DNA from 2 places in the Oceanobacter sp. 4_MG-2023 genome. Region 2 is predicted to be linked to the other one. Evidence: predicted binding sites of a transcription regulator. Region 2 holds the regulator's gene; the other holds the start of a gene.

Region 1 (4,215 bases), 110 kb from region 2:
GGATAAACTGCACCAGATCTACCGATTGTTTGGCTGGTCCGGTCAATACATTAAATGATCGCGTTGCCAGCGCCAGTGGTATCGCCAGAGCTGGCTCTGTCGCCTGGGAGGCTTGTTCCAGCGTGGGAGCAACCAGTGCCAGTAATGAGGGGCGTTGCCGGTTGGTTACCTGATGGCGCAAGTGATCACATTCCCGCTGCAAGCGTTCAAGGTCGCTGCTTTGCACCATTGCCATATGCTGGAATTCGTCTTGTTGCTGGCGTAAAGAGGCTTCCATACGCAGATTCAGATCTTGCAATTGCTTGTGAGCATAATATTCACTGGTGTGGTCAACGCTGCAGATCAGCACTTCGTTCGGGCGGTTGTTATGAAAACGGATGGCCTGAAAGCTGATATCGAATACACCTTCCTGACCATTGAATTTGAGAATGGAAAATTTGCCCTGGACCCGTTTGATCCGTCCTTGCAGTAACTGGTAAATACGTTCCCGTTGCTCTGCACTGGTGTCTGAATTCATACGTTCCAAAATAGCATGTAACGGGTTTTCCATACCGTTCAGGGCTTCTTGATCGGTTCGTAGCTGGTAACAAAAGTTGCGGTTGGTTTCCATGTGATCTTCACGAACCAGATAGCGGCAGAAGCCCATGGTGGTGTTCTCAATCGCCATATTGAGGTGATTGTGGGTATCTTCCAATTCCATTCTGGCCTGGTCACGCAGGTGCATGTCATTGAGTAATGACAGACGCATTTTCTCGATGGCAGAGGCCAGGGCGTCCAGCTCATCTTGCTTGTGCATGGTATTGGTGGTGCGGTGCTCAAGTGTGACTGGGTGGTCGGGTGTTTGAATGGAAAAGGCATTGGCCCACTCTGACAATGAGCGAATATGACGGGTAATCAGATGGTGGATCAGCAGCAGTAATACCAGGGATATGGTAATGGTCTGGCAGAGCAGTACCAGCAGCATATTCAATGCGCGGGTTTCCAGTTGTTGGTAGAGCTGTGCATAACTGCCCAGAATGGTCAGGGTTGCCAGAAAGGTGCGGTTATTGTCCTGATCTTCGTAATAGAGATTGAATTGGTGGCGAATATCAACCTTGTTTGGCTTGAGGCCAGTTTCGACGTAACCAAAGTCGGTACTGTCGACCATGATGTACTCAACGCCGTCAAAGTTGAGCATGCCTTTCAGCTGTGTGCGCAGCTGCTCGGAATTGAAATTCCAGAGGCTGATGACAAGACTGTCGTGATAACTGTCCTCCAGCTTGACCAGGTTATTTTGCAGGCGTTGCGTACCATGCTGGTAGTCGTCGATCAGCATCCAGCCATAAGACAAGGTGGCGATAAGGAAATTGGCCAATAGCAAGTATGAAAGCAATCGTCTTCCGATCCGGGTAGCGAATGCCGCAGAAAACTGCTCAATCAAACGTCAACTCCATGATTTTCTCCGGATGTTGTTCACAATGGTGGACAGGAAAACGATGGCCAGTGGATCAGCCTCAATGAAGAGGGTCTGATCATGTCAGACGGCAGTGTCAATCACGATGGTAGTCACACTTCAGCCTGAATCCGGTGACAATAATATCAGGGATGGCTAACTGTATCTCAGCTAACGTTTTTTTGCTGCCTTTGAATGAAAGAAGCATGCCATAGCACTGTTGGACAGCTTGTAGGGTTGACACAAATTGACCTATCACAAGATTGTCAGGTGTCTTTATTTTGGGGCATTAAATGCTTGATTTGCATCAAAATTGTGCAGATCAAGCCGGGTACCCTGCACTCATCTACCAAAAGCACGGAATCAAGGAGTGCAAAATGAAACTGATCAAAACTCTGCTGGCTACTGTTGTTGCAGTATCTGCTATCCCGGCTATGGCCTACGAAGCGGGTGACATTATCGTCAAGGCGGGTGCTGTGACGGTTTCTCCGAAAGACGGTAATGCCGATAGCAGTGGTCTTGTTGCAGGCAGTGAACTGGATGTCTTGTCAGATACCCAATTGGGTTTGACCGGTGTTTATATGGTGACCTCCCAGATCGGTGTGGAACTGCTGGCAGCGACGCCTTTTGAACACGAAGTCGAAGGTGATGGTGGTGCTATTGATGGCGCTACGATTGCGACAACCAAACACTTGCCACCTACTGTTTCTGTACAGTATTACCCAATGGGAGCCGATTCCAAACTGCAACCCTATGTGGGCCTGGGTGTTAACCATACCTTCTTCTTTGATGAAGAAGATGATGCGGGTCTTGGTACCAAAGGGCTGGAAACCAGCTGGGGTTTGACTTACTCCGTAGGTGTTGACTATGCCCTGAATGATCATTGGCTGGTGAATGCTGCAGCTTGGAAAATGGATATCGATACAAAAATCAAAGGCGGTGCAGCTGATGGCCTTGATGTAGAAATTGATCCGCTGGTTTACTTTGTTGGTGCTGGTTACAAGTTCTGATTACTCGGGTTTGATATAAAAAAAGCGGCGCAAGCCGCTTTTTTTATATCTGCTGGTTGCGATGTGTTGACGTGTCACATAATCAAGGTCAACACTCGAAACCAGACTTACAAAAAGCCCCCTACAAAAACACTGCTGAGATACTGTTACTGGTTTGTGGTGGCTGTACTTGCAACGCAGGAGCATCAACAAGAACAGCGGGTGCCATCGAGGCCTGGATCAGCGCCTGAAACCAGTCCTGTCCACGGATAATACCCATATATTCATTCTTGACCATTACTTCCGAGCCACGGCCGGGGGTGTACTCAATAACAATACGGTCACCCTGTATCAGACGGGTATCCATCATTTTGACCAGCGCATTCAGGCGTGCTTCCAGTATGGCCATCTGTTCCCATTCCGACGTGATGGCAATGGTATCGTACAGTGACAAGCCAACCCCACGACCGCTGATTCGCTCGGATTGAACCGTCAGTTCAAGGCGCTGTATACCGGTGCGGGAAGGGGCATGATAGAGAGCGCTGGTATAGGCATCGCGGATATAAAAATAATCCCGGGATAATGAATCAGCCAGTTGCAGGGTATGGTGGCCATTTAATGACAGTAACCGCTCTGGAAGCGGAGTCGTCAGGGCATGAGTCGTCAGACTGGTCGCTGAAAGCAACGACACCAAGGTGGTGACTAACCAGGTATTTTTCATAATCCATTACCTCTTTTGTTGGTTCTTTTCTCCTTTTCCTTCCTTGAATCTACGCTCAGTAATACTGGATCGCAATGATAAATAGGGGAGAGACATGGCTTTATTGGTAGCTGTTACAGAGGGTGACACCGTGGTCATTGGCTGGGTACAGAAAGCCGAATAATGTGTTTCTGGAAGTAGCAATCAGCGGCTGTTAGACGGCTACTAAATGGCTGTCTGATGGTTATCAGAAAGTATGCAGGTCTACGGATATGACAGAGGGGGTGCGGGAATGGCTATGGGGGAGGTTGCTGGTGTTGGGTGGGTATGAAGCTGTCTGACCAGCATCTGGACTCTGGTAAAGAGTCGGGCAGCGTTACGGAGCAGCGCGTTCAGATCTGATCAGCAGTCTGTCGGAGCGCCAGGTATTTTATACCCTGTATAAAAAGACTGGCAGCTCACGAAGTCATCGGGTTACATCCCGACCAAACGCATAAACTCGCTACGGGTGGCCGGATTGCTGCGAAAGTCCCCTTTCATAACAGATGTGCGCATGGATGAATTCTGTTTTTGCACACCGCGCATCATCATACACATATGTTGTGCTTCCAGAATGACGCCAACACCACGGCAGCCAGTCACTTCTTCGACGGCTTCAGCAATCTGTTTGGTCATGTTTTCCTGGATCTGCAGGCGACGGGCAAAGAGGTCTACTATTCGGGCAAACTTGGATAGGCCGAGTACCTTGCCGTTGGGTAGATAGCCGATATGACAGCGTCCGATAAAGGGCAGCATATGGTGTTCACACAATGAGTAAAACTCGATGCCCTGTACCGCGACCATCTCGTCATTATCACTGGTGAACACCGCGCCGTTGATTACTTCTTCGAGACTGGCGTTATAACCACTGGTCAGAAATTGCATGGCTTTGGCTGCGCGCTTGGGCGTATCCAGCAAGCCTTCACGGGTGATGTCCTCTCCCAGGTCGGTTAGAACCTCACTGTAAAGGTGTTCGAGTTTTGACATGTTTTATCCAGATTTCCAAAATACCTGAGCACTATACTCAAATTAAAAAATACTCATACAAGAGGGTT
Region 2 (4,215 bases):
CGGCGCTGACAGCGGCCACCGGCGCGCTACGAGAGGCCGGATTACTCATCAGCAAAGGCCACGTACTGGAATCCCTCCCGACCATCGACCGGGTAGTATTCGATAAAACCGGCACCCTCACCCAAGGCAAGCTCACCATTGAAGACGTCGTTCTGGCGGGGGAACTGGACAGCGACCAGGTACTCGCCATTACCGCCGGACTGGAAAAATCCAGCAGTCACCCGATTGCTCGCGCTTTTCGCCGGATTCGTCCCGACACCGTCACCGAGGTCCAGCAACACACCGGGGCTGGCATTCAGGGGCAATGGCAGCCAACAGCAGAACAGTCATATGCCGTCCGCTTTGGCCGCCCCGACTTTGCCTTGCCTGACCACTCCTCACTGGATACCAGTCAGTTGAACCATCAGGAAGGGCAATGGCTGCTGCTCAGTGTCGACGATCAGGCTGCAGCCTGGATCAGGCTCGGGGACAGCGTCCGAAAATCCGCCACCAGCCTGACCCAGGGCCTGCGCCAACGCAAAATCAAAACAGCCTTGCTCACCGGCGACCCCGGCGCCTCAGGTCAACAACTGGCAACACAGCTGGGTATTGACGACGTCCAGATCGGCTTGTCACCCGAACAGAAGCTACAACAGGTACGCCTGTGGCAACAGCAGGGAGAACGTGTATTAATGATTGGCGATGGCATCAACGATGTCCCGGTACTGGCTGGGGCCGACATTGCCATTGCCGTCAGTGACGCCACGGACCTGGCCAAAACCAGCGCCGATGCCCTGGTCACCAGCGGCCGCCTGGACTGTGTATTACAGGCTCTGGACACCGCCAGCCGTACCCGCCAGGTGATCTACCAGAATATCGCTTGGGCGCTGCTGTATAATCTGCTGGCCTTGCCAGTGGCAGCGGCAGGTTATATTCCTCCCTGGGCCGCAGCCATTGGCATGTCATTCAGTTCGCTTTTGGTGGTCAGTAATGCGCTGCGACTATCCCGGACGACCAAACCGGATGTATCCGGTCACAATTAGCACACTCAGCCACAAGGCCAGATTATAATGGCTTCCACTCGCTTGGTTTGATGGACATAACATGGATATTATCTACATACTTGTTCCACTTTCGATCGTCCTGATCAGCATTGCCACGCTGATTTTTTTCTGGGCAGTGCGCAGCGGCCAGTTTGATGATATGGAATCTCCGGCTCACAGAATTCTCTTTGATGACGATGACGATCCCGCAAGCACCCAACCCGCAGCAACCGACACAACACCAGCACCCCATACCACGGCAACCGATAAAAACCCATTGTGATTGAACCACTCTCCCTGTTAACCGCCCTGTTGCTGGGCCTGTTTGGCTCCAGTCACTGCCTGGTAATGTGTGGCGGCATTGCCGCCGCCATTGGCACCCGCTCACAACAACAACCGCTACTGACAGCACTGGCTTTTAACAGCGGTCGTATCACCAGTTACGCCTTTGCCGGCCTGCTCGTCTCGCTGCTTGGCTTATGGCTACAACAACTGAATGATGTACTGATGCTGGCATTACGTACACTGGCCGCCATACTGCTGGTGCTGATGGGGCTCTACGTTGCCCGCTGGGCAAGCTGGCTCACCCGTATCGAACAAGTTGGCCAATATCTATGGCAAAGGCTGCAGCCTGCTACCCGCCCCTTGATGACACAATATTCGATCAGCAGTCGCTTTCGCCTTGGACTGCTATGGGGCTGGCTCCCTTGCGGACTGGTATACAGCACTTTGAGCTGGGTCGCCGCCAATGGTGATCCCCTCAAAGGGGCACTGACCATGTTCTGCTTTGGCCTTGGCACACTGCCTGCCCTGTTCGCCAGTGGCCTCGCCGCCACCAGCCTGAGCCGATTACTCAGTCACAGCCTTAGCCGTATCATTGCCGGACTGTTACTGATTGGTTACGGCGTTTGGACTGCAGCAGCCATCTGGTTATAGTAGCCAGGGTCGTTATTGATCAGCGACTGATCATCCGTTGACAATACCTTGACTCAATACCTTGACCAATGTCTTGACAGCCACTCGTCGAGCTAAGACCATACGAAAATTAATGGAACACGGTTCTTCCCTACATAACGGAAAACCCGACACGGTGAGCTCAATGAAAACAAACCAAGCTGCACAGCCTGCGCACCCTCCCTTGCGCGGTAATCAACCCCACTGCCAGACTTGCTCCCTGAACGCACTGTGTCTGCCACTCTCGCTCAGTGACACAGATATGGAGCGACTGGACGATATCATTCGCCGCGGCCGGCCCATTCAAAAAGGCCAGCTGTTATTCCAGCAAGGGGATGAATTCCAGTCCGTGTTTGCGGTACGTACCGGTGCCCTGAAAACCTACACCCTGGCCAGTAATGGCGAAGAACAGATCACTGGCTTTCATCTCGCCAGCGAACTGATTGGTCTGGCCGGTTACGATGCCGGTGATTACCCTCTCACCGCCAAAGCGCTGGAAACCACCACCGTCTGTGAAATTCCGGTTCATCAGCTGGAAAACCTGACTGACGAACTCCCCGACCTGCGCAAACAGCTGATGCGCACCATGGGCAACGAAATTCGTCACGACCAGAACATGATGTTGCTGTTGAGCAAAAAGAACGCCGAAGAACGTGTAGCCTCGTTTTTGCTGGATATCTCCAACCGTTACGCTCGACGCGGTTTCAGTGCCACCCACTTCCGCCTGCCCATGTCGCGGGTCGACATCAGCAACTACCTTGGCCTCGCGGTAGAAACCATCAGTCGGGTATTCACCCGTTTCCAGAAAAATGCCCTGATCGAAACCCAGAGCAAGGAAATCATCGTTCTGGACATGAACAGCCTGTATGAAATGGCCGGACTGAACCCACAAATTGAATGTGACGAGAAAACGCCAGCGGAATAATCCCGCACAGCGTGCCGTTACCCTTCTCAGCGGTAACGGCAAAAACCCCTTATATCCTTGTTTCTGTGCCCAGTTTCATCCCTGAACCCGCTAACCGGCCACCGCGTTGTTATTGGCTGGCAACAGTTACTGACGCCAGCCAATCTATTCGCTAGAATTCGCCGCCTGATTTTTAGCCAGTGTTCCGCCCCAGAATGCTCAGGAGTTTTCCAGCATGACCGCCGATGTCATTGATCGCAAAGCACGCACCGAATTCAACAAACTTCATAAACGTTTGCGCCGAAACGTTGGCAAGGCGATTGAAGACTATTGCATGATCGAAGAAGGTGACCGGATCATGGTATGCCTGTCGGGCGGCAAAGACTCCTACACCATGCTCGATATCCTGATCAGCCTGAAAAAAAGCGCCCCGGTCAACTTTGAGCTGATTGCCGTCAATATGGACCAGAAACAGCCCGGCTTCCCCGAACACGTGTTACCCGAGTATCTGGGCAAACTGGATATTCCCTACCATATTGTTGAAAAAGACACGTACAGCGTGGTCATGGATCTGGTGCCGGAAGGAAAAACCACCTGCGGCCTGTGCTCCCGCCTGCGTCGCGGCACCCTCTACGGCTTTGCTGAAAAAATTGGTGCCAATAAAATCGCCCTGGGCCATCATCGCGACGACATCATTGAAACCTTATTCCTGAACATGTTTTACGGCGGCAAACTCAAAGCCATGCCACCCAAGCTGCTCAGCGACGATAAAAAGCACGTTCTGATCCGTCCGCTGGCCTACTGCAAGGAAAAAGACATCCAGGCTTATTCGACCGCCATGGAGTTCCCAATCATCCCTTGTAACCTGTGCGGCTCCCAGGACAACATGCAGCGCCAGAACATCAAGAATATGCTGACCGAATGGGAAAGGGTACAACCAGGCCGCAGCGAGAATATCTTTGCTGCCATCTGCAATATCGCCCCCTCCCAGCTCGGCGATCTCAATCTGTTTGATTTTGTCAATTTGCAACAACAACAAGACCAGACGCACCTGGCCACCCGGCTCGATATCGTCACCATCGATTAAAGGCGCGTCCGGCCCCTGGGCAGCTCCTCACCAGACAGCGCACCCAACCTTCAAGGGAGAACCATGGATACCAATATCATCACCCCTGAGGGGTATGCAGAACTGGAGCAGGAGCTGGATTATCTCTGGCGAACTGAACGCCCGGAAGTCACCAAAAAAGTGACCTGGGCAGCGAGTCTGGGCGACCGTTCTGAAAATGCCGACTATCAGTACAACAAAAAACGGCTGCGAGAGATTGACCGCCGGGT

Evidence for each region. The regulator FNR, encoded in region 2, switches genes on or off when oxygen is low (the NO sensors DNR and NnrR bind a similar motif). The targets are predictions, from matches to a motif close to TTGATNTANATCAA.
Region 1: Q8W24_RS06035 (OmpW family protein) is a predicted target of FNR. The motif match lies at 1,730-1,743, and genes of this name have one in related genera.

Annotation. Positions count from the first base shown of each region.
Region 1 is NZ_JAUYVV010000005.1:168,666-172,880, reverse strand. It holds gene Q8W24_RS06040 (hypothetical protein) at 1-1,420, opposite strand, end outside; gene Q8W24_RS06035 (OmpW family protein) at 1,810-2,442, shown strand; gene Q8W24_RS06030 (chalcone isomerase family protein) at 2,564-3,142, opposite strand; gene folE (GTP cyclohydrolase I FolE) at 3,596-4,147, opposite strand; gene murI (glutamate racemase) at 4,201-4,215, opposite strand, start outside.
Region 2 is NZ_JAUYVV010000005.1:58,759-62,973, forward strand. It holds gene Q8W24_RS05585 (heavy metal translocating P-type ATPase) at 1-1,022, shown strand, start outside; gene ccoS (cbb3-type cytochrome oxidase assembly protein CcoS) at 1,084-1,305, shown strand; gene Q8W24_RS05595 (sulfite exporter TauE/SafE family protein) at 1,302-1,958, shown strand; gene fnr (fumarate/nitrate reduction transcriptional regulator Fnr) at 2,122-2,901, shown strand; gene ttcA (tRNA 2-thiocytidine(32) synthetase TtcA) at 3,116-3,967, shown strand; gene greB (transcription elongation factor GreB) at 4,031-4,215, shown strand, end outside.